Caballeronia sp. TF1N1: one gene and its partner. The protein of the gene in region 1 interacts with the protein of each later gene in a pairwise test. Links are inferred from orthologs where the notes say so. Each region holds a gene or a part of one and is shown on either strand. Other genes may lie near its edges.

Region 1 (15,140 bases):
TCCATGCCGATTACGCCGACTTGCTGACCGATCCGTCCATCGACGCCGTGTGGCTCGTCACGCCGACTTCGCTGCACGCGCGGCAGATCATCGCCGCGTTGCGCGCGGGCAAACACGTGTTCTGCGAGAAGCCGCTGTCGCTCGATCTCGCCGAATGCGACAGCGTGATCGAGGAGCACGCGCGGCATGCGCATCTGCATGTAATGATCGGCTTCGTGCGCCGTTTCGATGCGAGTTATCGAGATGCCTTCGAGCGCATTGGCGAAGGCGCGATCGGCCGGCCGTTCATGGTGCGCTCGCAGACCTGCGACAAGAATGATCCGGATGGTTTTTTCGTGCGTTTCGCGCCGACATCGGGCGGACTCTTTCTCGATTGCAGCGTGCACGACATCGACCTCGCGCGCTGGATGCTCGGTAATCCGAAGCCCAAGCGCGTGTTCGCGAGCGGCACGATAGCAATCCACGAAGGCTTGCGCGAATGTGGCGATATCGACAATGGCGTGGGCACGATCGAATTCGACGACGGCCGGCTTGCCGTGCTATACGCTTCCCGCACGATGGCTCATGGCCACGACACGCAGACAGAAGTCATCGGCACGGCGGGCGCGCTTGCCATTGGGCGCAATCCGCGTGCGAACCGCGTCGAGATCGCCGATGCACACGGCATGCGAAACGTTTGCACGCCGACTTTCTTCGAGCGCTTCGAAGATGCGTTTTTACGCGAAGCGCAAGCCTTCGTCGCGCTCGTGCGAGATGGCACGCCGACCGGCCTCACGCTCGACGATGCGCGCGAGGCGACGAGGATTGGCATCGCCATGCGGCAGGCATATGAGACCGGGCGCCCGGTGGACTTGTGAACGCTGCGTTAGAATCGGGCCTTCGATGTTTCGCAACACGCAAGGCTTAACGGAATTCAAATCGCGATGGAAGTTCACAAGGAAGTCGACGCGCGCGGGCTCAACTGCCCGTTGCCGATCCTGCGGGCAAAGAAAGCACTCGCCGACATGACGAGCGGCCAGATTCTGAAGGTGCTCGCCACCGACCCCGGATCGCAGCGCGATTTCGCGGCGTTTGCAAGGCAGACCGGCAACGAGATCGTCGAAGTAACCACGCAGGACAAAGTGTTCACCTTTCTGATGCGACGCCGCTGAAAAGGAAAAAGCCCATCACATGACGCGATGGGCTTTTTTTTCGCCTGCCGACGCGGGCGAATTCGACTTACTTCAACTCAGCTAGCCAGGTTCGGCGAGCGCGTGCGCAAATACTCGTCGAAGTCTTTCGACACTTCCGGATGGCGCAGCGCGAATTCCACCGTCGCCTTCAGATAGCCGAGCTTGCTGCCGCAGTCGAAGCGCGTGCCGTGGTACTTGTACGCGAGCACTTGTTCGTCCGACAGGAGCGACATGATGGCGTCCGTCAGTTGCAGTTCGCCGCCCGCGCCGGGCTTGATCGAGCGGATGTGATCGAAAATGCGGGGCTTCAGCACATAGCGGCCGACCACGCCGAGGTTCGACGGCGCAACGGCCGGTTCCGGCTTTTCGACGATACCCGAGAGCTTGAAGATGTTGTCTTCCCACTCCTTGCCGTCGATGATGCCGTAGGACTTCGAATCTTCCGCCGGGATTTCCTCGACGCCGATCACCGAGCTGTGATAGTGGTCGAAGACTTCGATCATCTGCGACATCACGGGCGGCTTGCCGTACAGCAAGTCGTCCGCGAGGATCACGGCGAACGGGTTGTCGCCGACGAGCTTTTCGGCACACAACACCGCGTGGCCGAGACCGAGCGCTTCGGCCTGACGCACGTAGAAGCAGTCGACATGGCTCGGCTTGATGCTGCGCACGAGTTCGAGCAGCTTGTCCTTGCCGCGCGCTTCCAGTTCGGCTTCGATCTCATAAGACTTGTCGAAGTGGTCTTCGATCGCGCGCTTGCTGCGCCCGGTCACGAAGATCATTTCGGTGATGCCGGCGGCCATTGCCTCTTCCACCGCATATTGAATCAGCGGCTTGTCGACGACGGGCAGCATTTCTTTCGGGCTCGCCTTGGTCGCGGGGAGGAACCGAGTGCCGAGACCCGCGACGGGGAAAACCGCTTTGGTAACTTTTAGCATGTGATAACCCTGATCCTCTTAATCATTTGGAACGTCGAGCAGTTGGGCGAACGGACGAACATCCCCGATCACGCGGCGATGCTACTTCACGACAGCCCAATCAGACAGGCAGCCGCAAAATTTGCGCCCGAAGTTTCTCGATAGTGGTTTCGTATTCTGCCAGCCTTTTTCGCTCCTGTTCAACGACGGCGGGCGGCGCTTTTGAAACAAAGCTTTCATTTCCGAGCTTCGCGTTACATTTGCCTGCTTCGACAGTCAGGCGGTCTACTTCCTTCGTGAGACGCTCGCGTTCGGCGGCGACATCGATCTCCACCTTCAGCACGAGTTTGTTCGCGCCGACGATCGCCACCGGCGCACCTTCCGCTTCGGCATCGAGCGCGGCTTCGTCGTCGATGATCTTCACTTCGGCAAGACGCGACAGTGCGGCGACGTACGGCGCAAACGTATGGAGACGCGCGGCGTCGCCATGTGCGAGCAGCGGCACCTTCACCGCGGGCGACAGGTTCATTTCGCCGCGCAGATTACGGCATGCGTCGATGACAGCCTTGAGTTCGGACGCCCACTGTTCCGCCGTTTCGTCGATCTTCTTCGTCTCGGCGCGCGGATAGGCCTGCGTCATGATCGACAACTCGCCTTCCTTCGTGCCTTCGGGCAAAACGTCGGTCAGCGGCGCCACCTTCTGCCACAGCGCTTCCGTGATGAACGGGATGATCGGATGCGCGAGCCGCAGCACCGTCTCCAGCACGCGCAACAGCGTGCGGCGCGTGGCGCGCTGCTGCTCGGGCGTACCGGTCTGGATCTGCACCTTCGCGAGTTCGAGATACCAGTCGCAGTATTCGTCCCAGACGAACTTGTAAATTGCGCTCGCAACGTTGTCGAAGCGATAGTCCGCGAAACCCTTTTCGACTTCCGCTTCGACGCGCTGCAGGAGCGACACGATCCAGCGGTCCGCCTGCGAATAATCCGTGTAGCCGCCCGGGCCGCAATCGCCCGGCTTGCAGTCGCCGGGGTTCGCAAAGCCGCAGTCGTGGCCTTCGCAATTCATCAACACGAAACGCGTGGCGTTCCAGAGCTTGTTGCAGAAATTGCGATAACCCTCACAGCGTGCCAGATCAAAATTCACATTGCGACCCAGCGTGGCCATGGAAGCCATCGTGAAGCGCAGCGCGTCGGTGCCGAAGGCCGGAATGCCTTCCGGAAATTCCTTACGCGTTTTCTTTTCGATCTGCGCGGCGGCCTTCGGATTCATGAGGCCGGCGGTGCGCTTGGCGACGAGCGGTTCGAGCTCGATGCCATCCACGATATCGATGGGATCGAGCGTATTGCCCTTGCTCTTCGACATCTTCTGGCCTTCCGCGTCGCGCACGAGGCCGTGCACGTAGACCGTGTGGAACGGCACCTTGCCGGTGAAGTGCGTGGTCATCATCACCATCCGGGCAACCCAGAAGAAAATGATGTCGAAGCCCGTCACGAGCACGGTGGAGGGCAGGAACGCGTTCAGTTCGCTGGTTTCGTCCGGCCAGCCGAGCGACGAGAAGGGCACGAGCGCGGACGAGAACCACGTATCGAGCACGTCTTCGTCGCGGCGCAGCGCACCTTTGTAGCCCTTGGCGTCGGCTTCGGCGCGAGCTTCGTATTCCGTCTTCGCGACGAAGATCTCGCCGTTTTCGCCATACCACGCGGGAATCTGATGGCCCCACCACAACTGGCGCGAGATGCACCAGTCCTGGATGTTTTCGAGCCATTGGTAGTAAGTTGTGGTCCAGTTCTCGGGCACGAACTTGATCTGCCCGCCGCGAACCACGTCCAGCGACGTTTCCGTGATCGACTTGCCCGGATTGAACGTGCCTTCCGGCGCGGCCTTGGTCATTGCGACGAACCACTGGTCGGTCAGCATCGGCTCGATGACCACGTTGGTGCGGTCGCCGCGCGGCACCATGAGCTTGTGCGGCTTCACGGACTCGAGCAGGCCGAGCGCTTCGAGATCCTTCACCACTTCCTTGCGCGCGTCGAAGCGATCCATGCCGCGATATTTCGCGGGCGCGTTGTCGTTGATCTTCGCGTCGAGCGTGAGGATTTCGATCTGCGGCAGCTTGTGGCGCTGGCCGACCGCGTAGTCGTTGAAGTCGTGCGCGGGCGTGACCTTCACGACGCCCGTGCCGAACTCGCGGTCCACGTAGTCGTCCGCGATCACCGGAATCTCGCGGTCGCCAAGCGGCAGCACGACCGTCTTGCCGATCAGATGCCGATACCGCTCGTCTTCGGGATGCACCATCACCGCAACGTCGCCGAGCATGGTTTCGGGCCGCGTGGTCGCGACCGTCAGATGGCCGGAGCCGTCGGGCAGCGGGTACTTGATATGCCAAAGGCTGCCGTTTTCTTCCTCGCTGACGACTTCGAGGTCGGACACGGCCGTGCCCAGCACCGGGTCCCAGTTCACGAGCCGCTTGCCGCGATAGATGAGCCCTTGCTTGTACAAGGTCACGAAGACGTCGCGCACGGCGGCGGACATCTTGTCGTCCATCGTGAAGTATTCGCGCGACCAGTCGATGGAAGCGCCCAGACGCCGTACCTGATTCGTGATGGTCGAGCCGGATTCCTGCTTCCACGCCCAGACGCGCTTCAGGAATTCCTCGCGGCCGAGGTCATGGCGGGAGATTTTCTTGGCGTCGAGCTGGCGTTCGACGACGATCTGCGTGGCAATGCCCGCGTGGTCCGTGCCCGGCACCCACAGCGTGTTTTCGCCGAGCATGCGGTGATAGCGCGTCAGGCCGTCCATGATGGTCTGGTTGAACGCGTGACCCATGTGCAGCGTGCCGGTGACATTCGGCGGCGGCAGTTGAATGGAGAAATTCTTCGCGCCTTCCTGGAAGGTCGGGGCGGAGTAGCCGCGTTTTTCCCATTCCGGGCCCCATTGGGACTCGATGTTCTGAGGCTCGAAGCTCTTCGCAAGCGTGTTGTCGCTCATCGTGAAATCTGCCGAAAAATGCGTGAAAAGTGCGGGGTAATCCCTGATTATAAGGTTCGAGCGAGTCAATCGGACGAATTCCGGATGGCCTGCGGCCAAGCGCGGATGCCAGGCGCCGGCGACGCCATCGGCGCGGTCTTATAATGGTCGGCCCGCCGCCAGAGACTTTGGCCCGCTTTTCGCCGTCCACCTGCTCCCATGCCCGACCTGCTCGCGAACCTCAACCCCGAACAACTCGCCGCCGTGACGCTGCCCAACGAGCCCGCGCTGATTCTCGCCGGCGCGGGCAGCGGCAAGACGCGCGTGCTCATCACGCGAATCGCGTGGCTGATCCAGCAGGGCTACGCGTCGCCGCCGACCATTCTCGCCGTGACCTTCACGAACAAGGCCGCGCGCGAAATGATGTCGCGGCTCTCGGCGCTCTTGCCCATCGACACGCGCGGCATGTGGATCGGCACCTTCCACGGCCTGTGCAACCGCATGCTGCGCGCGCATTATCGCGACGCGGGGCTGCCGCAGACTTTCCAGATTCTCGACACCGCCGATCAGCTCTCCGCCATCAAGCGGCTGATGAAAGGGCTCAATGTCGACGACGAAAAATATCCGGCGAAGAACCTTCAGTACTTCATCAACAACGCGAAAGAGCAGGGCTTGCGTCCGAAGGACGTGGACGCCACGGACGCCTTCAACCGCAAGTTCGTCGAACTGTACGAAGCCTACGATCAGCAATGCCAGCGCGAAGGCGTCGTGGATTTCCCCGAACTGCTGTTGCGCTGCCACGAACTGCTCGCGTTCAATGCGCCGCTGCGCGCACATTATCAAGCGCGCTTTCGCAATATCCTCGTCGATGAGTTTCAGGACACCAACAAGCTGCAGTACGCGTGGCTCAAGCAGCTGGCGGGCGAGAGCAACGCCATCTTCGCGGTCGGTGACGACGACCAGTCCATCTACGCGTTTCGCGGCGCGAACGTCGGCAACATGCACGACTTCGAGCGCGAGTTCCGCGTGCGCAATCTCATCAAGCTGGAGCAGAACTATCGCTCGCACGGCCATATTCTCGATACCGCGAACTTCCTGATCGCCAACAACTCGCGGCGGCTCGGCAAGAACCTGCGCACGGATGCGGGGCACGGCGAACCGGTGCGCGTCTACGAAGCCGCGACGGACTCGCAGGAAGCGGGCTGGATCGTCGAGGAGATCAAGGCGCTCATCAATACGGGACTCGCGCGCGGGGAGATCGCGGTGCTGTACCGGAGCAATGCGCAGTCGCGGACCATCGAGCACACGCTCGTGAACGCGGGCATTGCGTATCGCGTGTATGGCGGCTTGCGCTTCTTCGAGCGTCAGGAAGTGAAGCATGCGCTCGCGTATCTGCGTCTGATCGACAACCCGAATGACGACACGGCGTTTGCGCGCGTGGTCAATTTCCCGACGCGCGGCATCGGTGCGCGCTCCATCGAGCAACTCGCCGACGCCGCGCGTCTCTACAACTGTTCGATGGCCGCCGCCGTGCCCTACGTCACGGGAAAGGCAGGTTCGAGCCTCGGCGCATTCGCCACGCTCGTCGCGAAGATGCGCGCCGAAACGCAGCAGATGAGTCTGCCGGAAACGGTCGAATACGTCGTGCGCGCGAGCGGTCTCGCCGCGTTCTACGAGACCGAGCGCGAAGGCCAGGACCGTCTGGAGAACTTGCAGGAAGTGGTCAACGCGGCGGCGGCGTTCGTGAGCGAGGAAGGCTACGGGCTCGATACCCCCGCGCGTTCCGTGCCGCTGCGCCCCGGCGCGACGGCGGCGCCGGAAATCGTGAGCGAGGACGGCGAGATCGAAGTGCTGGACGCGCCCGGCATTGCCGATCCCGCGCAGAACCCCGACACCATGACGCCGCTCGCGGGGTTTCTCTCGCATGCATCGCTCGAAGCGGGCGACAACCAGGCGCAGGCCGGCCAGGATGCCGTGCAACTCATGACCGTGCACGCGGCGAAAGGGCTGGAATTCACGGCGGTGTTCATCACCGGACTGGAAGAAGGGCTCTTTCCGCACGAGAACAGCGCGCAGGAAACCGACGGCCTCGAAGAAGAGCGGCGGCTCGCTTACGTGGCGATCACGCGGGCGAAAGAGCGGCTTTATTTGTCGTTCGCGCAGAGCCGGATGCTGCATGGACAGACGCGCTACAACATTCGCTCGCGCTTTTTCGACGAATTGCCCGAAGGCTCGCTCAAGTGGCTCACGCCGAAGATCGAGCCGGGCGCGCGTTGGGGCGGGCGCGCGGATAACGCCGGCTGGGGCCGCGACTGGTTCGCGCGCCCAGGCCAGGAGCGCGGCGGTTCGGCTTACGGCGGTTCCGCCGCGTCCGCACCGGCGTTGCCGTCGTTCGCCAACGAGCAGCGCGCGGCGGAAAGCGGCTTCAAGGTCGGACAAGCGGTGTTCCACACGAAGTTCGGCGAGGGCACGGTGATCGGGCTCGAAGGTTCCGGCGGCGATGCGCGCGCGCAGGTTCGCTTCAAGCGGCACGGCGAGAAATGGCTCGCACTCGCGGTGGCGAAACTGCAAGCGGTCGAATGACGATGCTCGGCATCATGGCGGCGCTGCCGCAGGAACTGGGCGATCTCGTCGCGCAGATGCATGCGGCGGGCGAAGTCGAGACGGTGACGCTCGGTCAGCGCGAGTATCACGTCGGCCATGCGCATGGCGTGCGCGTGGTGGCAACGCTCGCGCGCATCGGCAAGGTCGCGGCGGCGGCGACGGCGAGCGCGCTCATTCACGTGTTCAAGGTCGATGCGATCGTTTTTACGGGCGTCGCGGGCGGCGTGCATGCAAATGTCCGGGTGGGCGACATCGTCATCGGCGATACGCTCCTGCAGCACGATCTCGATGCCTCGCCGCTTTTCCCGCGCTATGAAGTGCCGCTTCTGGCCCGCTCTCATTTCGCCGCCGATCCCAGCTTTTGCAATGCGCTCGCGCTGGCGGCCGCGAGTTTCATCGCCGATGAGGGCAGCTCGCTTGCCGAGCGCTTCGCGGTGCATGCGCCGCGTGTGCATCGCGGGTTGATTGTGAGTGGCGATCGCTTCGTCGCGAGCAACGAAGGCGTGCTGGCGCTGCGCGACGCTTTGCCCGATGCGCTCGCGGTCGAAATGGAAGGCGCGGCGCTCGCGCAGGTTTGTTTCGAACACGCGGTGCCGTGCGCCGTCGTGCGCACCATCTCGGATACCGCCGATGCCGCCGCGCCTGAATCGTTCGCGGAGTTTCTCGTGGCGATCGCGGGTGCGTATTCGTCGGGGATTCTGGTGCGGTTTCTTCGGTCTGTGCATTAGCTCCAACGCTCGGGTTTTCCCTTCTGCCGCCAGACCATTTGCCGCTTGTAATTGAGAATGATTCTCAATACAATGCATCGCAAGCGCGGATATCGGCATGCCGCAAAGAAGCGCGAACCGCTGCTTCGACGACCGCCATCCCGGCCTGATCCGAGACACAGCGCTGCCGTCAGCGCTTATCCGTAGCTTTGCATCGGGGCCGAAGCCGGCGCGAAAACGCCGCCTTCGTCCGACCAACGAGGCCCGAACATACATGACCAACGATTCCATTCCCACTGCCATCGGCTTGACGCGCGAGCAGGGCGGCGTATCCGAGGCAGGCGAAATTCACGAGGCGCGCAACGAATGCGCGGTCGCGGCCAACGCCGCAAAAGTGCTTGAAACCACGCGTCACGCGTGGAGCCAGGCATCGGAAGCACCGAAAGAAACCGCGCGCCGGTTGCCGCGCGCCACGAAACCGAAAAAGCGGGCCGTGCCGCGACAGTCGCGCTGGCCGAGCCTGGTTGCCGCGCTGAATTACTGGAGTCCAAAACCGCTGTGAATGCCGCCAATCTCCATTCAAAGCGCGAGTCGCTTTCATCGTCCGTCCCGCTTCCCGATCTCGGTCTCGATGCCCGCATGTTCGACGCCAGCCGCTTTCCGCTCGTGCGTCTGCGCCGACGCGCCGTCAAGCCGGGCTACGCGTTTGCATGGTGCGCGCAGATGCGCCGCCTGCTTGCGCTCAACACGCCCTTCGTGATCGTCGCCGAGCACGACGCCGATGAAACCGCCGACGACATTCGCCTGCGCACCGCGTGGCTGCGCAATCAGCGCGTGCAACTCGCGGCGTATTGCCGGGGCATCGTCGTGATCGAGCCGCGTATCGAGGCGCGCGCGACCACGCGTGAAGCGCTGCGTCATTCGACCGAGGGCAGCGGCGTGCGTACGGTCGTGGTATCGAGCATGCGCGTGGCCGGCGAACTCGCGCCCGTGTTGCTCAAGCATTCGGGCGAAGCGGCAGCGCCGGTGTCGAAGAGTCGCGCGGTCTGAAACGTCCGAAGCGTTCGGAGAGGCGAAGCGCGCCTGAATCGATGACACCGATCAGGGCGCGCCCTGTCTAGCAAGGGTTTGCGGGCTGCTCTATGCTCTGTCTTCGTGATGAAGAGATGTCAACGCGGCCGCCCGACGTGGGCGCATGCGGCGTTGGCGGACGCACAGAGACAAGCACAGCCACGCACTTCGCTCAAAGAGGACGCGCATGCCGACTTACCGAGAAGCGTATCGCCGGTCGATCGAGGAACCCGAGGCGTTCTGGGCCGATGAGGCGCGCCGCATCCATTGGCATACGCCTTTCACGCAGGTGCTCGATGCGAGCAACCCGCCGTTCGCGCGCTGGTTCGTCGGCGGCAAGACCAATCTCTGTCATAACGCGGTCGATCGCCATCTCGCCTCGCGCGCGCAGCAAAACGCGCTCGTGTATGTATCGACGGAAACGGGCATCGAGCGCCGTTATACCTACGCCGAACTGCACGCGGAAGTGAACCGCATGGCCGCCGTCATGCGCTCGCTGCACGTGAAGAAGGGCGACCGCGTGCTCATCTATATGCCGATGATCCCCGAAGCGCTCTTCGCGATGCTCGCGTGCGCGCGTCTCGGCGCGGTGCATTCGGTGGTGTTCGGCGGCTTCGCGGCGCCTAATCTGGCGGCGCGCATCGACGATGCGGAGCCCGCGCTCATCGTCACCGCCGATGCTGGCGCGCGCGCGGGCAAGGTGATCGACTACACGCCGCTCGTCGACGAGGCGCTTTCGCGCGCTGAATTCAAGGTGCCGCAAGTGCTTTTGATCGACCGGCAACTGGCGCCCGAGCGGCTGCAGGCGAGCTATCTCGTCTCCTACGAACCCTTGCGCGAAAAATTTTTCGATGCTCACGTGCCGTGCGAATGGCTCGAATCGAACGAGCCTTCGTACGTGCTGTACACGTCCGGCACGACCGGCAGGCCGAAGGGCGTGCAGCGCGATGTCGGCGGTTATGCGGTCGCGCTCGCGGCATCGATGGAGCATATCTTTCAGGGCGCGCCGGGCGACACCATGTTCACCGCGTCCGACATCGGCTGGGTCGTTGGGCACAGCTACATCATCTATGCGCCGCTGATCGCGGGCCTGACCACGGTCATGTACGAAGGCACCCCGGTCCGTCCGGACGGCGGCATCTGGTGGCGGCTCGTGGAGCAGCATCGCATCAATCTGATGTTCACCGCGCCCACCGCGATCCGCGTACTTAAGAAGCAGGACCCGGCGCTGATGCAAGACGCCGATCTGTCCAGCCTGCGCACGCTGTTTCTGGCGGGCGAGCCGCTCGACGAACCGACCGCGCAATGGATTCAGAGCGCGCTGAGAAAGCCCGTCATCGACAATTACTGGCAGACGGAAACCGGCTGGCCGATGATCGCGATTCCACGCGGCATCGAGGCGTTGCCCTCGAAGCTCGGCTCGCCGGGCGTGCCGTCGATGGGCTTCAACCTCACCTTGCGCAACGAGGCGACCGGCGAGATTTGCGCGCCGGGCGAGAAGGGCGTGGTCGCGTTGGGTTATCCGCTGCCGCCGGGCTGCATGCAGACCGTGTGGGGCGACGATCAGCGTTTCATCGACACCTATTGGACTAGCGTGCCGAACCAGTTGGTCTATTCAACCTTCGACTGGGGCGTGCAGGACGAGGACGGCTACGTGTCGATTCTCGGCCGCACCGATGACGTGATCAACGTGGCGGGGCATCGGCTGGGCACGCGCGAGATCGAGGAGGCGTTGTCCGCGCATCCGGCGGTGGCGGAAGTCGCGGTCGTCGGCGTGACGGATGCCGTGAAGGGCCAGGCCGCCGCTGCGTTCGTCGTGCTGCGCGATGCGAGCCGTCTCGATGCGCCGGGCGCGCGCGCCGGGCTGGAGGCGGAGCTGTGTCACGCGGTGGATGCGCAACTGGGCGCGATTGCGCGTCCGGCGCGCGTGCTTTTCGTGTCGATGCTGCCGAAGACGCGTTCGGGCAAGCTCTTGCGCCGAGCGATCGCGGCGCTGGCCGAAGGGCGCGATCCGGGGGAATTGCCGACTATCGAGGACCCGAGTGCGTTGGGGTTGGTGAAGGCGGCGTTGGAATCGTGAGCGCGAGCAGCGGGCTTTGAATACGCAAGGGCGCTTGCACCTTCACCGGTTCGAACCAAGCTGCATCGCCACTTAAAGCACACCGGGCGCGTGATCTCTCGAAGCATCGACGCGCCCGTTAAAGGGAATCACGGCCTGTTAAACCTCAAGCCTTCACCCGCTCCTCGCTCATCTTAGGCAACATCACCGTCAGCACGCCGATCAACGGCAAGAACGCGCAGAGCTTATAAACGAAGTCGATGCTCGTCACATCCGCGAGATGGCCGAGCACTGCCGCGCCCACGCCGCCCATGCCGAACGCGAAGCCGAAGAAGAGGCCCGCCACCATCCCGACCTTGCCGGGAATCAACTCTTGTGCATAGACCAGGATGGCCGAAAACGCGGATGCCAGCACGAGCCCGATGATCACCGACAACACGCCCGTCCAGAACAGATTCACGTAAGGCATGAGCAGCGTAAACGGCGCGACACCGAGAATCGATACCCAGATCACCGCCTTGCGCCCGACCTTGTCGCCAACCGGCCCGCCGATGATCGTCCCCGCCGCCACTGCCGCCAGAAACACGAACAGGTGAATCTGCGCGCTCTGCACCGACACGCCGAACTTGCTGATCAGATAAAACGTGAAGTAACTCGTGATGCTCGCCAGGTAAAAGTACTTCGAGAACACGAGCAGGACGAGCACGCTCATCGCCATCATGACTTTTTGACGCGGCAAGGAATGATGCGCAGCCTGTCCGCGACCCTTCTTCGTCGCGGGATGACGCTTGTACCAGCGGCCGATATTCGCCAGCACGAACATGGCAACGAGCGCCGCGACCGAAAACCACGCAATGCTGCGTTGTCCGTGCGGAATCACGATCAGCGCCGCAAGCAACGGCCCGAGCGACGAACCCGCATTGCCGCCCACCTGAAAGAGCGATTGCGCAAGGCCGTGCCTGCCGCCCGACGCCATGCGCGCAACGCGTGACGATTCCGGATGAAACACCGACGATCCGCAGCCAACCAGCGCCGCCGCGATCAGCAAAGTGCCGAAGTTGCCCGCCACCGACATCAGCAAGAGACCAGACAGCGTGAAACCCATGCCGACCGGCAACGACCACGGCTTCGGATGCTTGTCGGTGTAGAGCCCGACGAGTGGCTGCAGAAGCGATGCGGTGATCTGATAAGTCAGCGTAATCAGGCCGATCTGCCCGAACGAGAGCGAGAACTCGCTCTTGAACATGGGATAGATCGCCAGGATCAGCGACTGGATCATGTCGTTCAGCAGATGCGCGAAGCTGACCGCGCCCAGCACCGAATACACGGTGCGCTGAACGGCAGGCGTGGTGGCCGGTGATGCGCCCGCACTCGCGGTACTGGCGACCGACGCGCTGCCCGAAGGCGGAAACGCGCCTTTATCGATACTTGTTTGCATGGTGGATGGCGTAAAACGCGTGGAAAAAACGGTTGTCCCAATTCTTGTATTCGCCTGCGACATTTATGCGCAAGCTGAATTTCTGACAAGTGTAGGCTGTCCGCGAGTCGTTGTCCTGCCAAGGTTCGTCGCGAATCGGACATCGTCGGCGTGATCTCGGCGGCCACGCAAGAGACGAACGCCCGTACACAATCGGATTAAAGAAAGCCGAATGTTTGCCGTAGACCAGCGATACAGACGTGCCGCGCGATAGACGCGGCCGTCCAGCAAACACTTCGGGGATCAACCATGAAACTGTTCTCGCTACGCGGCGTACGCGCAACGAGCGACGCGGCCTTCCTGCCGGACGCCGCCAGCAACCATCCACGCGCGGCCGATTCCGCCAGGCGAGGGTTGAGCGTCAAGGCGACGCTGCGTCTTGCCTTCGGACTCGTGCTTGCAGGAACGCTTGCCATCGGCGCGATATCGCTGATGCAGATCAGCCGTCTGAACGGCGCGACCGAATCCATCTACACGCAGGGCGTCGTCGCGAGCCGCGCGGCGGAAGAAACGCGTGGCTATCTGCTGCGCGCGAGCCGCTCCCAAAAGATGCTGCTCACCGCGACGACCGCCAAAGAGCGCGACGATCTCGGCGCGCAGATCGAAGAGGCGCTCGCGGCCATCGGCAAGGAACAGGGACAACTCGCGCAATACGTCGATCACGCGGACCAGGACGCACTCGCGCAGCAAAAGCGTTTCGACACGGCGCTCGCCGCGTGGAGTGGCAACGTGCGCGGCTTCGTGAAACTCGTGAAGGAGCAGCCGCTCGATCTTTCGCAGATGAACTGGCAAGTGGGGACGCAGGACATTTCGCTGCTGGTCGAGACCGGCAAGCTCGAAAAGATGGTCGATGAACTCGTCGCGCGGCGCGGTGCGGCCGCAAAGGCGACCATCGATGCCGCCGCGTTCATCTTTCATTCCTCGTTCGTGATGGTCTCCGTGCTGACGCTCGCGCTGCTCGGGCTGGCTATCGCCGTGAGCGAATGGGTCGTGCGGCGGCTCGCGAAACAACTCGGCGGCGAGCCGGCTTACGCGATGGATATCGCGCGGCGCATCGCCTCGGGCGATCTGGCCAATCGCATCGCGCTTGCGCGTCGCGATGACGCGAGCATGCTGGCGGCTTTGTCGGAGATGCAGGCGGGCCTGTCGTCGACGGTCGGCGAGATCGCGGTGAGCGCGCAGGCTATCGCGTCGGCATCGAGCGAGATTTCAACGGGCAATGTCGACTTGTCGCGCCGCACCGAGGAACAGGCGGTGGCGCTCGAGAAGACCGCTTCGAGCATGGAGCAACTCACGTCGACCGTGCGCCAGAACGCCGATAACGCGATGCAGGCGAGCACGCTTGCCAACAACGCGTCGGCGATTGCGGAGAAGGGCGGCGCGGTAGTGAGCCGCGTGGTCGAAACCATGCAGCGGATCGATGCGAGCGCGAAAAGTATTGGCGACATCATCGGCGTGATCGAGGGCATCGCGTTTCAGACCAACATTCTGGCGTTGAACGCAGCGGTCGAAGCGGCGCGCGCGGGCGAGGAAGGGCGCGGTTTCGCGGTCGTGGCGGGCGAGGTGCGCAGTCTTGCACAGCGTTCGTCGGCGGCGGCGAAGGAGATCAAGAGCCTGATCGATACATCGGTGGCGCGCGTGTCGGACGGCTCGTCGTTCGCGCAGGAAGCGGGCGCGACGATGGAAGAGGTCGTGCGCGCGGTGCGGCGCGTGACCGACATCATGGGCGAGATTTCGGCGGCATCGGCGGAACAGAAGACGGGCATCGAACTGATCAGCCACGCCGTCGCGCAGATGGATGCGGGCACGCAGCAGAACGCGGCGCTGGTGGAAGAGGCGGCCGCGGCGGCGCAATCGCTCGACGATCAGGCGAAGGGGTTGAATGCGCTGGTCGGGAAGTTCCAACTTGCCTGATTCGCGTGGCGTCGGGTGACGGTGAAGAAGCCCCTCGACCTGGTTTGCACGGCAAGCGCAATCGTTGAGTACGCGTACTCTTCGCGCTTGCTCAAAGTCGCAACCTCAAGCTAAAATCCGCGAACTCGGGCGCCGGCAGGGCGCCCATTCTCGCGAAAGTCATCCACACCTGCCACGCCTTGCAGTCCAAAGCGCAGTCAACGCGCCCAAGTCACGAACCGCAACGTCGAACCTTTTCAGCCGCACGCGAG
Region 2 (15,076 bases), 850 kb from region 1 along the record:
CGCTGGAACGCCATCGCCATGGTGTTGCGCGCGGGCAAGGACACCAATGTCGGCGGTCACATCGCTTCGTTTGCTTCGGCGGCGACGCTCTACGACGTCGGCTTCAATCACTTTTGGCACGCACCGTCGAAGGAACATGGCGGCGATCTCGTGTTCGTGCAGGGTCACTCGTCGCCGGGCGTCTACTCGCGCGCGTTCCTGCTCGGCCGTCTGACCGAGGCGCAGCTCAACAACTTCCGTCAGGAAGTGGGCGGCGAGGGAATCTCCTCGTATCCGCATCCGTGGCTGATGCCGGACTTCTGGCAATTCCCGACGGTGTCCATGGGCCTGGGCCCGATCATGGCCATCTATCAGGCGCGTTTCATGAAGTACATGGAAGCGCGCGGTATCGTGAAGACGCAGGGCCGCAAAGTCTGGGCGTTCCTGGGCGACGGCGAAACGGACGAGCCGGAATCGCTCGGCGCAATCGGCATGGCCGGGCGCGAGCGTCTGGACAACCTCGTGTTCGTCATCAACTGCAACTTGCAGCGTCTGGACGGTCCGGTGCGCGGCAACGGCAAGATCATCCAGGAACTCGAAAGCGAATTCCGTGGCGCTGGCTGGAACGTCGTCAAGGTAATCTGGGGCAGCCGCTGGGACGCGCTCTTCGCACGCGACAAGACCGGCGCGCTCATGCGCCGCATGATGGAAGTGGTCGACGGCGAGTACCAGACCTACAAGTCGGAATCGGGCGCGTTCGTGCGCGAGCACTTCTTCAACACGCCGGAACTGAAGGCGCTGGTGGCCGACTGGTCCGATGAAGACATCTGGAACCTGAACCGCGGCGGCCACGATCCGCACAAGATCTACGCGGCTTACGATCAGGCGCAGAAGTCGAAGGGCTCGCCTACCGTGATCCTCGCCAAGACCATCAAGGGTTATGGCATGGGCGAACACGGCCAGGCCATGAACATCACGCACCAGCAGAAAAAGCTGCCGATCGACACGCTGAAGAAATTCCGCGACCAGTTCCGTCTGCCGTTGACCGACGAACAGATCGCCGACGTGCCGTATCTCACCTTCGAGGAAGGCTCGAAGGAACTGGAATACATGCGCGCCCGCCGTCAGGAACTGGGTGGCTATCTGCCGTCGCGCCGCGAGAAGGCGGAGTCGCTGCCGGTGCCGGAACTGTCGGCATTCGAGCCGCTGCTCAAGGGCACGGGCGAAGGCCGCGAAATCTCCACGACGATGGCGTTCGTGCGGGTGCTCAACATCCTCTTGAAGGACAAGGCCATCGGCAAGCGTATCGTGCCGATCGTGCCGGACGAGTCGCGTACTTTCGGCATGGAAGGCCTCTTCCGCCAGATCGGGATCTGGAATCAAGACGGCCAGAAGTACATTCCCGAAGACTCCGACCAGCTGATGTTCTACAAGGAATCGGAAACCGGGCAGATTCTGCAGGAAGGCATCAACGAAGCCGGTGGCATGTGTGACTGGATCGCGGCCGCGACGTCGTATTCGACGCACGGCGAGATCATGATCCCGTTCTACATCTTCTACTCGATGTTCGGCTTCCAGCGCATCGGCGACCTGGCCTGGGCGGCGGGCGACATGCGTTCGCGCGGCTTCCTGCTGGGCGGCACCGCTGGGCGCACGACGCTCAACGGCGAAGGCCTGCAGCACGAAGACGGCCACTCGCTGCTGTGGGCAGCATCGATCCCGAACTGTGTGAGCTACGACCCGACCTTCGGTTACGAACTCGCGGTCATCATGCAGGACGGCCTGCGCCGCATGGTCGCCGACCAGGAAGATGTGTATTACTACATCACCGTGATGAACGAGAACTACGAGCATCCGGCGATTCCGCAAGGCGAGTCGGTTGCCGCGGACATCATCAAGGGCATGTACGCGTTCAGGAAGGCCGAAGGCGCGGCAAAGGGTCCGCGCGTCCAGTTGATGGGCGCGGGCACGATCTTCAACGAAGTGATCGCCGCCGCCGACTTGCTCAAGAACGACTGGGGCGTGGCCGCCGACCTGTGGAGCGTGCCGAGCTTCACGGAACTGGCTCGCGAAGGTCAGGCAATCGACCGCTGGAATCTGCTGCATCCGGCCGACGAAAAGCAAGTGCCGCATGTCACCAAGCTGCTCAAGGGCGCGCAAGGTCCGGTGATCGCGTCGACGGATTACATCCGCGCGCTCGTCGACCAGATTCGCGCCTATGTCCCGAACAAGTTCGTGGTGCTCGGCACCGACGGCTACGGCCGCTCGGACACGCGCGAAGCACTGCGCCACTTCTTCGAAGTCGACCGCTACTGGGTCACGCTGGCCGCGCTCAACGCGCTCGCCGACGAAGGCACGATCGAGCGCAAGGTCGTCGCTGAGGCGATCAAGAAGTACAACCTCGACCCGGCTAAACCCAACCCGATGACCGTCTAAAGGCATCGCCCCCGTGCGTTGTGATGCGGCGCGCTCCCGAAGCGGGGGCGCGCCGCATGCAACACAGGAGACACTAATAATGAGTCAAGCGATCGAAGTCAAAGTGCCGGACATCGGCGATTTCAAGGACATTCCCGTGATCGAGGTTCTGGTCAAGGTGGGCGATGTCGTTGAACAGGAACAGTCCCTCGTCACGCTGGAATCCGACAAGGCCACCATGGATGTACCGAGCTCCTCCGCGGGCACGGTCAAGGAAGTAAAAGTCAAAGTGGGCGATAACGTGTCGGAAGGCACGTTGATCGTCGTATTGGAAAGCGGCGCTTCCGCGCCCGCCCAAGCCGACGCGCCCGCCAAGCAGGAAGCGCCCGCCGGCACGACCACGCAGTCGCAGCCCGCGCAAGCCGCTCAGGCTTCGAGCGGCGGCGGATCGGTGGAAGTGAAGGTGCCGGATATCGGCGACTTCACGGATATCCCGGTCATCGAAATCGGTGTGAAGGTTGGCGACAAGGTGGAGAAGGAGCAGTCGCTCGTCACGCTCGAATCCGACAAGGCGACCATGGATGTGCCTTCGCCTGCCGCCGGCACCGTCAAGGAATTGAAGGTCAAGCTCGGCGATACGGTGTCAGAAGGCACGCTGATTCTGATTCTCGAAGGCGGCGAAAGCAGCCCGGCCGCTTCCGCGCCCAAGCAGGAGGCGCCGAAGCAGGAAGCGCCGAAGCCGGTCGAAGCGCCGCCCGATGCGCCCGCCAAACCCGCGCCCGCGCCCGCGCAGCCGTCCGCGCTCGCGCAGGCGCCCGCGATTCCCGCAGGCGATGGCACACGCACGTCGAGCCACGCGTCGCCTTCGGTGCGCAAGTTCGCGCGCGAACTCGGCGTCGATGTCACGCGCGTGCGCGGTTCCGGTCCGAAAGGCCGCATCACGCAAGGCGACATCACCGCGTTCGTGAAGGGCGTCATGTCGGGTCAGGGCGCAGCGCCCGCCGCGGTTGCCGCGCCGGCTGGCGGCGGTGGCGACCTCAACTTGCTGCCGTGGCCGAAGATCGACTTCACGAAGTTCGGTCCTGTCGATCCAAAGCCGCTGTCGCGCATCAAGAAGATCTCGGGTGCGAACCTGCATCGCAACTGGGTGATGATCCCGCACGTCACGAACAACGACGAAGCGGACATCACCGAGCTCGAAGCGCTGCGCGTGAAGCTGAACAAGGAAAACGAGAAGTCGGGCATCAAGATCACGATGCTGGCTTTCGTCATCAAGGCAGTGGTTTCCGCGCTGAAGAAATTCCCGACCTTCAACGCGAGTCTCGACGGCGACAACCTCGTCTTCAAGAAGTATTTCCACGTTGGCTTCGCGGCCGATACACCGAACGGCCTCGTCGTCCCGGTGATCCGCGACGCCGACAAGAAGGGCTTGATGGATATCGCGAAGGAGATGACGGATCTCTCGAAGCTCGCTCGCGAAGGCAAGCTGAAGCCGGACCAGATGCAAGGCGGCTGCTTCTCGATTTCTTCGCTGGGCGGCATCGGTGGCACGAACTTCACGCCGATCATCAACGCGCCGGAAGTGGCCATCCTGGGTCTGTCGCGTGGCGCGATGAAGCCGGTGTGGGACGGCAAGCAGTTCGTGCCGCGCCTCACGTTGCCGCTGTCGCTGTCGTATGACCACCGCGTCGTCGACGGTGCGGAGGCGGCGCGCTTCAACGCCTATCTCGCGGGCATTCTGGCGGACTTCCGCCGGGTGATTCTCTAAAAAAGTGGCGCGTGTCTTCCTCGCTCGATTGTGCGGGCAAGACACGTGAGACGCTGGGACCGGCGCGTGCTTCGGTGCGCGCGCCTGCTCCAACCGCTCTTCTTCGCCATCATCTTGCATGGGACCCGGGTCAGGCGCTTCAGGCACCGGCTCTGGTCGACATAGGGGACAAATATGAGTCTCGTCGAACTAAAAGTACCCGACATCGGCGACTTCTCCGATGTCGATGTCATCGAAGTCAATATCAAGCCCGGCGACGCCATCGAAAAGGAACAGGGCGTCATCACGCTCGAAACCGATAAGGCCACCATGGAAGTGCCCGCCGATCAGGCAGGCACGATCAAGGAAGTGAAGGTCAAACAGGGCGACAAAGTCTCGCAAGGCTCGGTCATCGCGATGATCGAAACCGAAGGCGCGAGCGCCGCTGCGGAACCTAAGGCCGAAGCGCCGAAGGAAGCGTCGTCCGCAAAGCCGGCTGCACCCGCGCCCGCGGCGTCGGGCGGCGGCGCACAGGACGTGAAGGTGCCGGATATCGGCGACTTCAAGGACATTCCGGTCATCGAGATCCATGTGAAGCCGGGCGATACGGTCGAGAAGGAGCAATCGCTCGTCACGCTCGAATCCGACAAGGCGACCATGGATGTGCCTTCGCCCGCCGCGGGCACCGTGAAGGAACTGAAGGTCAAGCTGGGCGACAACGTCTCCGAAGGCAGCGTGATTCTGACGCTCGAAGGTCAGGGCGGAGGCGTGAGCGAAGTGCCGACCAAGCCGACGGCCGCGCAACCGCAGCCCGCCGAAAAGGCGAGCGCCGCGCCCGCGCCGAAGGCAGGCAGTTATTCGGGCAGCGCGGATGTCGAGTGCGACATGCTCGTGCTCGGCGCAGGCCCCGGCGGCTATTCGGCGGCGTTCCGCGCAGCGGATCTCGGCATGAGTACCGTGCTCGTCGAACGCTATGCGACCCTGGGCGGCGTGTGTCTGAACGTCGGCTGCATTCCGTCGAAGGCGCTGCTGCATACCGCGCTCGTGCTCGACGAAGCCAAGCATCTCGAATCGCACGGCATCACGTTCGGCAAGCCGAGCATCGATCTGGACAAGCTGCGCGGCTTCAAGGAAGGCGTCGTCAAGAAGCTGACCGGCGGTCTCGCGGGCATGGCGAAGGCGCGCAAGGTACAGGTGGTGACGGGCGTCGGTACGTTCGTCGATCCGAACCACATGGAAGTGCAGGGCGACGGCGGCAAGAAGGTCGTCAAGTTCAAGAAGGCGATCATCGCGGCGGGTTCGCAGGCGGTGAAGTTGCCGTTCTTCCCGGACGATCCGCGCGTGGTCGACTCGACCGGCGCGCTCGAACTGCGTCAGATTCCGAAGCGCATGCTGGTGGTGGGCGGCGGAATCATCGGGCTGGAAATGGCGACGGTTTATGCGTCACTCGGCTCCGAAATCGATGTCGTCGAAATGCTCGACGGTCTGATGATGGGCGCCGACCGCGATCTCGTGAAGGTCTGGGAGAAGTACAACGCGAAGCGCTTCGCCAACGTCATGCTGAAGACCAAGACGACCAAGGCGGAAGCCAAGGACGACGGCATTTACGTGACGTTCGAGGGCGACAAGGCGCCGACCGAAGCGCAGCGTTACGACCTCGTGTTGCTGGCCGTGGGCCGCAGTCCGAACGGCGGGAAGATCGGCGCGGACAAGGCGGGCGTCGCGGTGACGGATCGCGGCTTCATCAACGTCGACAAGCAACTGCGTACGAACGTCGAGCATATTTTTGCGATCGGCGATCTCGTTGGCCAGCCGATGCTCGCGCACAAGGCCGTGCACGAAGGCCACGTCGCGGCGGAAGCGGCGCATGGCGAGAAGGCGTACTTCGATGTGCTGCAAATTCCGTCGGTGGCTTATACCGATCCGGAAGTGGCGTGGGCCGGCAAGACCGAAGACCAGTGCAAGGCCGAAGGCATCAAGTACGGCAAGGCGGTGTTCCCGTGGGCCGCTTCGGGCCGCGCGATCGCCAATGGTCGCGACGAGGGCTTCACCAAGCTGATTTTCGATGAAGCGACGCATCGCGTGATCGGCGGCGGGATCGTCGGATTGAACGCGGGCGATCTGATCAGCGAAGTGTGTCTCGCGGTCGAGATGGGCGCGGATGCCACGGACATCGGCAAGACCATCCACCCGCATCCGACCTTGGGCGAATCCATCGGCATGGCGGCGGAGTTGTACGAAGGCGTCTGTACGGACTTGCCGCCGCAGCGCAAGAAGTAAGCGGCCGCAAGAGGGTGTCGAGCGAAGCGCGCTTCTTCACGGAAGCGCGCTTTTGCTTTTGAGCTGCGCGCTCGAAAGCGTGAGGCGAAAGCCGTTTTTTCGAACCAACAGACGACAAAAAACCCGGCGCGAGGCCGGGTTTTTCGTGATTCTTGCTTCGTCAACCGGGCGAACCCGGCTTCGAACTTACGCAACCGTCTTCTTGGCGGTGCGCGTAGCTTGTTCGGTCGCTTGCGTAGCGGCCTTCGTGGCGGCCGTGGCGGCTGCGTTGAAGTTGCTTTCAGCGATTTCGACAGCTTGCTTCGTTGCCTTGTGAACCGTTTCGTACGTCGTGTTGGCGGCGGTGATGGCCGACTTCATGACCGCGACTGCGGTTTCCGAACCAGCCGGTGCGTTCTTCGCGACGTTGTCGACGAGCGATTGCACCTTGCGGTTTTGCTCTTCGTACTGCGCTTCAGCAACGCGAGCGAATTCAGCTTGCGTGGACGACGCAATTTCATACAGATGACGGCCGTACGACAGAACCTTCTCGGCGACCGGCTGCGTGAGGCTTGCTTGCAGCGAGAGGAGTTCTTGTGCGTCCTTGACCGACAGCGCGCGCTGGGTGTTCTCCTGGCTTTCGGCCAGGGTGGACTTCACGACTTGCAGATTCAGTTCGACCAGCTTTTCGATACCTTCGAATGCCTTGTTCGTGAGGCCAAACAGCGTGTCGAAGTTAGCTTTTTGTGCGGCGGCGATTTGCTCGGGGGTCAACAGGGTCATCTCAGGCTCCTGATAGTCGACCCATCAACGCGGGTCGTGGTTTGGTAGATCCGGCGCGCCGTTGCGGCCGGTTACTGCAAAGTGCGATTGGTGCGTCGCAACATGAAGCCATTTTAGAGATATTCCGATAGATGTCAAGCGCTTTTTGTGCATTGCACAATAGGCCGAAAGGTCTTGTTAAACAATGGCTTAAGTTAGATCTCACCGGCATGCGCTGCTGCTTGGTGAAAACCCTATGCACCGCCGCAGGGCGTGGCGTTGCGAGACGCTCTCAACCGGATAGGAGCGTTATGAAAGCACGCTAAGACGACAGAATCATGTCCCGTCGATGCCATGCTGGAAACTCGCATCGGCAAGAAAGATGAGATGTTTCTGTAGTAAGTCCTATTTTTAGGATGACGCCGTACACCAAATTGTTGAAGAGACGTTAACATTTCGACTGTCGGTTGCGTTGTTGTTGTGTTGACGCCGCATCCGTCCACCGCACGCAGCCTTCTTCGAATTTTCGCTTCGCTGTCTTTCAGACCCGAATCCGCGATTCCTGGCTCAAGTTGCAGAAAGTTTTGCCGATAGTGCGCTTGTCGTCTCGTATAAAAGCGCGCTGTTGGCAGCACTGCTGCAAAGCGCGATCGTTTTTTCCGATCAAAGCGCGCGTTGTGTAACGATAAGCAATCGTGGCTTACAACTCGGTTTAACGAGTGCCGATAAGTGCTTAATATTGCTTAAATTTCGTAGCTTCACTACACTTGGCGGTACTCTCCAGCCGCCCAACAGAACACTAATGAAAACCGAAATGTTTTCGTCGTTTAAGGTGGTTCATGGCGTAGCGCTGCGCTCCGCGTTGTCGATCGCCATTTCCATCGCTGTAGCGACGTCCTTTGCAGCGGCTCCGGCTGAAGCCCTCGCAAAAACCGCCACCGCAACCAAATCCGTCAAGAAATCCGCGAAGTCCACTGCTTCCGCCGAGAAGGCCGAAAAGCCTGCTCGTGTGGCGAAGACATCGGCGAAATCGGGCCGTGCCGCCCGCGTAGCCAAGGTCGCCGCCGAAGACGACGACGTACCCCGGGCTTCCCGCAAGCGTCGAGTGAATTACCGCATGGACCCGCGCTCGCGCCGCGCCGCAGTGCACTCGGTGGCGTATCAGCCGCGTGCCACCTCGGTCGGTTCGGCGTTCGGTTTGCATGAAACGCCCGACAGCCTGGCGCTGCGTTCGAGCGTGGCCTATGTGGTGGACCAGAACACGTCCGAAACGCTTTTCGACAAGAATTCGCGCGCCGTCGTGCCTATCGCGTCCATCACCAAGTTGATGACGGCCATGGTCACGCTCGACTCGCACTTGCCGCTCACCGACGAAATGACGGTGACCGACGAAGATCGCGATTACGAGAAGTTCACGGGCTCGCGGCTCGCCGTCGGCTCGGAGCTCAATCGCGAGGATATGCTGCATATCGCGCTCATGGCATCGGAAAATCGCGCGGCGGCTGCGTTGTCGCGCTATTACCCGGGTGGCCGGCCGGCTTTCATCGCGGCAATGAACGCGAAAGCGAAGTCGCTCGGCATGACCGACACGCATTTCGAGAACTCCACGGGTCTCACGAGCCTCAACGTTTCGAGCGCACGCGATCTCGTGAAGATGGTGAACGCGGCGTATCAATATCCGCTCATCCGCAAGTTCTCGACGGATCGCAGCTACGAAGTCTTCACCGGCAAGCGCAATCTCGCCTACAACAGCACGAACGCGCTGGTGCGTAATGCGTCGTGGGATATCGGTTTGCAGAAGACCGGCTTCATCAACGAAGCGGGCGAGTGCCTGGTGATGCAGGCAACGGTCAACGGCCGCCCGGTCGTGATCGTGCTGCTCGATTCCTACGGCAAGTATTCGCGTTTCGCGGATGCCGGCCGCCTGCGTTCGTTCCTCGATACGCTCGGCGAACCGCGCATCATGAGTGCGGATATGGGTAGCGGCACGAACCCCTAAGCACGTTTGAATAAGCAGAAAGCCGGATGGGTCTCTCGACCCGTCCGGCTTTTTGTCTTTGAAGCAGCGTTTCTAACGCAAGATTCAGCGCGATGCGGCTGCAACCGGCTCGGGGTGATAACCCAGCGAGCGCGAGATCTCCAGCGCCGTATGACTGAGTTGCTTGAGCCACGCGTCTTGGAGACGATCGGCCGGCGCCGACAACGACAAGCCCGCGACGAGCCGCCCGGTATCGTCGTAAATGCCCGCCGCGATACAGCGCACGCCCAGTTCGAGTTCTTCGTTATCGCGCGCGCAAGCCTGTTGCCGCACGAACGACAACTCACGTTCCAGCTTCGACAGATCGGTGATGCTGTTCTGTGTGTGGCCCGAAAGACCCGTGCGCATGGCGTAGGCGCGCACGCGCGTGGTTTCGTCGGCGGCGAGGAAGAGCTTGCCGACCGAAGTCAGATGCAGCGGCGCGCGTCCACCGATCGCGCGAACGACCTGCATGCCGGAGCGTTCGGAATAAGCCCGCTCGATATAGACGATTTCGTCGCCCTGACGCACCGAGAGGTTGACCGTCTGTCCCGTTTGCCGATGCAGTTCGCGCATCGGCGGCATCGCGGCCTCGCGCACCGAAAGGCGCGCCTTGACCAGATTGCCCAGTTCGAGCAGACGCATGCCGAGCCGATACGTGCCTGGATCGGAGCGGTCCACCAGCCGGCAAAGCACCATGTCGTTCAGGATGCGGTGCGCCGTGGAAGGATGCAGATCGGTGCTTTGGGAGAGTTCCTTCAGGCTGACGGGATCGGTGTGGCCGGCAAGCGCGTCCAGCAGACGCATCATGCGTTCGATCACCTGAATGGAGGTTTTGGATTCCGGGTTCGTATCGCTCATCGTGGAAATCGGTTGATGCGTCAAACTACGGATGCGCAATTGTATCTCATAATGTGAAAACGCGGTCGGCGGTTGGGGAGTGCCCGAACCACCGCCGCTTCGCGGATAATCGGCGTGCATCTTAGAAAATCTCGAGAAAACAGGAAACGCTCCACCATGCAAGTCGGACTATTCGTCACGTGCCTCATCGACATGATGCGGCCGGAGATCGGCTTTTCGGTCATCAAGCTGATCGAGCGCGCGGGTTTTACGGTGAGCGTGCCGCCCGCGCAAACCTGCTGCGGCCAGCCCGCGTATAACTCCGGCGATCGCAGGCTTGCACGCGATCTCGCCGAAAAGACACTGCGGGAATTCGAACAATTCGACTACGTGGTGGTGCCGTCGGGTTCGTGCGGCGGAATGATCCGCGCGCATTACGGCGATCTCTTCCGCGACGATCCGCAACTCATGAATCGCTTCGCGCGCTTGCAACCGCGCGTCTTCGAACTCACGGATTTTCTCGTGAATGTTGCCAAGGCGCGCATGGAGCCCGGTGTGTTCGAAGGCGCCGTGACCTATCACGATTCCTGCTCGGGCCTGCGTGAGCTCGGCGTGAAGGCGCAGCCGCGCGATTTGCTCGCACAAGCGGGCGTGCCCGTGACCGAGATGGCGGGCTGCGAACATTGCTGCGGTTTCGGCGGCACGTTCGCGGTGAAGTACGGCGACATTTCGACGGCCATCGTCGATGAAAAGTGCGCCAACATCAAGGCGAGCGGCGCGGCTACCGTCGTGCTGGGCGATCTCGGCTGCATGCTGAATATAGAAGGGCGCTTGAGGCGCACCGGCGACACGAGCACGCGTGTGCTGCATATCGCGCAAGTGCTTGCCGGCGACGCATCCGACTCCATCCGCAACTGACGAACGAGCGAGCCCATGCAAGTCCAGACGATGCACTTCAAGGCGCGCGCCGGCAGCAAACTCGCCGATGAGCGTCTGCAGCAGAACCTCACCAAGCTCTCGACCAAATTCGTGAGCGCGCGGGCGAGCGCGGTGCTCGATATCGACTTCGAGGCGACGCGCGCCGCGCTGAAGGAGCGCCGCAATCGCGCGCTCGACAACCTCGACGTATGGCTCGAAACCTTCGAACGCGAGGCGACGCGCCGTGGCGCGACCGTGCTCTACGCGGAATCGACGCAGGATGCCGCGCGGCTCGTCGCGGACATCGCGCGCGCGCATGGCGTGAAAAAGGTCATCAAGACCAAGTCGATGGTCTCGGAAGAGATGCAACTGAATCGCGTGCTCGGCGAAATGGGCGTGCAGTCCATCGAAACCGATCTCGGCGAATACATCCTGCAGATCAACGACAACGAGCCGCCGAGCCACATCATTGCGCCCGTGGTTCATAAGGACAAGGAGCAGATCGCCGATCTCTTCGCGAAGACGCACGGCAAGCCGCGTCTCACGGACATCCCCGACATGACCCGCGAGGCGCGCGAGGTGCTGCGCCCGCATTTCATGTCCGCCGATATGGGCGTGACGGGCGGCAACTTTTTGATCGCGGAAACCGGCTCGGTGGCAGTTGTCACGAACGAAGGCAACGAAGGCATGTGTACCGTGATGCCGCGCGTGCACGTCGCGGTGACAGGCATCGAGAAGATTCTGCCGACGCTCGAAGATCTCGCCACCGCAATGCGTCTGCTGCCGCGTTCGGCGACCGGGCAGACCATTTCCAATTACTTCTCACTGCTGACCGGCCCCCGCGCGACGGGCGAGCGGGACGGGCCCGAGCATATGTATTTCGTGCTCGTCGATGGCGGGCGCACCGGGCTTATCGGCGGCGAGTTTCAGGAGATGCTGCGGTGTATTCGCTGTGGCGCGTGCATGAATCACTGCCCGGTGTATCAAAAGATCGGCGGTCATGCGTATGGCTGGGTTTATCCCGGACCGATGGGTTCGGTGTTGACGCCGGCTTATGTGGGCATCGACAAGGCGCTCGATCTGCCGCAAGCCGCAACGCTATGCGGCGAATGCAACAGCGTGTGCCCGGTGGGTATTCCGCTGTCCGACCTGCTGCGCAAACTGCGCGAAAAGCAGACCGAACGCCATCTGCGCCCCTGGACCGAACGCGCGGCGCTCGCCGTGTGGGGTTACTTCGCGCTTCGGCCAGTCGCTTATGCGCTTTTTACGAAACTCGCGGTGCGCGTGCTTGAAGTCATGGGCGGAAAGAGAAAGACGATATCGCGCATGCCATTCGGCGCCGGATGGACCGAAACACGCGATATGCCCGCGCCGGTCGGGCGCACCTTCCGCGAACTATATAAGGCGAAAGGCACGCATCTCGGGTAAGCGTGTTTCCACGAAAGCGATGTGAAAAAGCCGCGCCGGTTCGACCCGGCACGGCTTTTTAGCGCTCCGCGCAATCGACGCGTTATCCGCCGATTGGCCCGAGCGAGCTTCGCTGGTTGCCGCCGTGTCCGCCACCGCCACCGGCGCCACCACCTTGATCGCCACCGCGATGGTAGCCGCCATTGCCGCCACCGTTTCCGCCAGGATTCGCGGCGGGCGCCTGCGGACGTCCCGGCGGGACGCCGCCGACGGCTCGCGGCAACGGCGCGCCTCCGCCTGCCTGTTGAGGCGGCGGTCCGCCCACCGGACGGCCTCCACCGGCTTGCGGTGGCTGACCACCACCCGGCTGATGTCCGCCACCCGCTTGTTGCGGCTGATTATTTCCTTGCGGCGGGCGCCCACGCGGATAGTCCCCGCGATTCCAGTTGCCCGATGGCGGACGACGCCAGCCTGGACCGTCATCCCAATAGCGGCCGGGGCCAGGACCGTAGTAAGCGGGGCCAGGACCGGAGTAGTAGCCGCCGCCCACCGCTACGCCGGGCTGAACGACCACCGGCGCGCCGTACGCGTCGTAGCCATAGCCGGGATCGGCGTAGCCCGCGGCGGGATATCCGCCACCGTAGGATGATCCATCGGGATAAACCGCGCAGCCGCCTAGTACCAAAGCCGATGACGCGATCAAAAGTCCAGCAACTGCGGATTTCATGTCGTTGATTAGTTCGTTGCAGTGATAACAATGAGACACCCGGCGTGCTCCGATGTCCCCAAGAACTTTGTAAGGTTTTATGACGATTGGCCCGTTTTTGTTGCAATTTCAAAGCCGTGGGTTGACTACCTTTCGTTGTCCGCCACGCAACGAAGCTTTGCTTTTCAGCGTCTTTTTAAGATGTCGGCGATTCCGTAAGATTCGACAGTCGCTTAGTGGGCATCATTCATGCGCTTAATGCGACGACGAACAGAGGTAATTCCATGAAAAAGACAATATCGACCTATTGGCCCGCCGCGATCCTGTTGCCGCTTGTACTGACGTTCTGCATGCACGCGGGCGAGCCCCGGTTAGCCGTCGAACGTCACGGGCGTTCGGGCGTGGCAAGCGTGAGCGCGGAATTGGCGCGCGCGATTTCCTACGGCTTAGTCGATGACGACGACGCAAGACCCAACGCGCCGGCACGTCCCGAATCGATATAGACGCCGGCGAAACGCCGCGCACAGGCCACAAAAAATGGCGCCCTTCATGAGAAGGACGCCATTTTCTTTTTCAGCAAACGCGCGTGCAATGCCTTACTTCAGCACGCTTGCCACTGCGTTGGCGACGACATCGATATTGCGCAGATTCAGCGCAGCCACGCAGATGCGCCCCGTGCTGACCGCATAGATGCCGAATTCTTCCCGCAGACGGTCCACTTGCGGCGCGGTCAGGCCCGAGTACGAGAACATGCCGCGCTGACGGTCGACGAAGGAAAAGTCGCGATCCACGCCCGCGCCCTTCAGACGCTCGACGAGGCCATTACGCATGGCGCGGATACGATCGCGCATCTCGCCCAGTTCCTGTTCCCACAGCGCACGCAGTTCCGGCGATGCCAGCACGGCCGCGACCACCGAGCCACCGTGCGTCGGCGGGTTCGAGTAGTTGGTACGAATCACGCGCTTCAATTGCGACAGCACGCGCGACGACTCTTCCTTGCTCGACGTGATGATGGACAGCGCGCCAACGCGCTCGCCATACAGCGAGAACGACTTCGAGAACGACGACGACACGAACACGTTCAGATCGGACGCGGCGAAGAGGCGCACGGCGGCGGCATCGGCTTCGATGTTTTCGCCGAAGCCTTGATACGCGATGTCGAGGAACGGCACGAGGTTGCGCGCCTTCACGACTTCGACGATCTGCGCCCACTGCGCGTCCGTCAGATCCACGCCGGTCGGGTTGTGGCAGCACGCGTGCAGCACGACGATGGTGCCGGCCGCGTAGCCGTTCAGCGCGTCGAGCATGGCCGCGAAGTTCACGCCATGCGTCGCCGCTTCGTAATACGGATAGTTGACGACCTCGAAGCCCGCACCTTCGAAGAGCGCGCGATGGTTTTCCCAGCTCGGGTCGCTGATCGCGACTTTCGCGCCCGGATTCACGCGCTTCAGAAAGTCCGCCCCGATTTTGAGCGCGCCCGTGCCGCCCAGCGCCTGCGCCGTGACGATACGGCCCGAAGCGATCAGCGGCGAGTCGCGGCCGACGAGCAGCGTCTGGACGGCCGAGTCGTACGCGGCGATGCCGTCGATAGGCAGATAGCCGCGCGGCAGCGCTGCATCGACGCGTGCTTTTTCAGCTTCGCGAACGGCGCGCAGAAGCGGAATCTTGCCTTCTTCGTTGGTGTAGACACCAACGCCCAGATTGACCTTGGTCGGGCGCGGGTCGGCGTTGAAGGCTTCGTTGAGGCCCAGAATCGGGTCGCGGGGAGCGAGTTCGACGGCAGAGAAAAGAGACATGATCTATCGGCAGTGGAAGGAAGACGTGCGGCGGGAAGAACGATGCTTGGGCGCTCGAAAAAACGGCGCGTGACGTCGTTGGCGGCGCGGTCGTGCGGGGCGCCCCCTCGAAGCCCAGTCGCATATTGTATCGAATCCGGCGCTGCATTTCGGATCGAGCCTTATTCTATGTACGCGCTTTTTTCTCGCGAGCATGAATAAGCGCATGGGCTTCGGCCGGTTGAACGCCT

The links.
Region 2: the proteins of LDZ28_RS09025 (region 1) and lpdA interact in binary tests that used the Escherichia coli proteins (3 or more experiments, as listed by UniProt). The link is inferred for Caballeronia sp. TF1N1 from one-to-one orthologs.

Annotation. Positions count from the first base shown.
Region 1 is NZ_CP084626.1:1,940,356-1,955,495, reverse strand. What follows is about bases 4,950-7,958. They hold LDZ28_RS09025 (UvrD-helicase domain-containing protein), read left to right. Parts: upstream 4,950-5,276; coding sequence 5,277-7,640; downstream 7,641-7,958. Other genes in these bases: LDZ28_RS09020 (5'-methylthioadenosine/adenosylhomocysteine nucleosidase), read left to right, coding at 7,637-7,958; LDZ28_RS09030 (valine--tRNA ligase), read right to left, coding at 4,950-5,078. Outside these bases: LDZ28_RS09045 (Gfo/Idh/MocA family oxidoreductase), read left to right, coding at 1-857; LDZ28_RS09040 (sulfurtransferase TusA family protein), read left to right, coding at 924-1,151; UTP--glucose-1-phosphate uridylyltransferase GalU, read right to left, coding at 1,229-2,110; more of LDZ28_RS09030, read right to left, coding at 2,211-4,949; more of LDZ28_RS09020, read left to right, coding at 7,959-8,389; LDZ28_RS09015 (hypothetical protein), read left to right, coding at 8,643-8,930; LDZ28_RS09010 (hypothetical protein), read left to right, coding at 8,927-9,418; LDZ28_RS09005 (propionate--CoA ligase), read left to right, coding at 9,627-11,519; LDZ28_RS09000 (MFS transporter), read right to left, coding at 11,665-12,936; LDZ28_RS08995 (methyl-accepting chemotaxis protein), read left to right, coding at 13,225-14,889. UniProt on the Escherichia coli protein: A helicase with DNA-dependent ATPase activity. Unwinds DNA duplexes with 3'-5' polarity. Translocates on single-stranded DNA with 3'-5' polarity. Initiates unwinding more efficiently from a nicked substrate than double-stranded DNA.
Region 2 is NZ_CP084626.1:1,095,986-1,111,061, forward strand. What follows is about bases 4,105-7,049. They hold lpdA (dihydrolipoyl dehydrogenase), read left to right. Parts: upstream 4,105-4,678; coding sequence 4,679-6,421; downstream 6,422-7,049. Other genes in these bases: aceF (dihydrolipoyllysine-residue acetyltransferase), read left to right, coding at 4,105-4,162; LDZ28_RS05010 (phasin family protein), read right to left, coding at 6,608-7,049. In the rest of the region: aceE (pyruvate dehydrogenase (acetyl-transferring), homodimeric type), read left to right, coding at 1-2,415; more of aceF, read left to right, coding at 2,495-4,104; more of LDZ28_RS05010, read right to left, coding at 7,050-7,183; pbpG (D-alanyl-D-alanine endopeptidase), read left to right, coding at 7,965-9,161; LDZ28_RS05020 (IclR family transcriptional regulator), read right to left, coding at 9,246-10,040; LDZ28_RS05025 ((Fe-S)-binding protein), read left to right, coding at 10,197-10,937; LDZ28_RS05030 (lactate utilization protein B), read left to right, coding at 10,953-12,365; LDZ28_RS05035 (hypothetical protein), read right to left, coding at 12,448-13,071; LDZ28_RS05040 (hypothetical protein), read left to right, coding at 13,335-13,553; LDZ28_RS05045 (amino acid aminotransferase), read right to left, coding at 13,647-14,846. UniProt on the Escherichia coli protein: Lipoamide dehydrogenase is a component of the glycine cleavage system as well as of the alpha-ketoacid dehydrogenase complexes.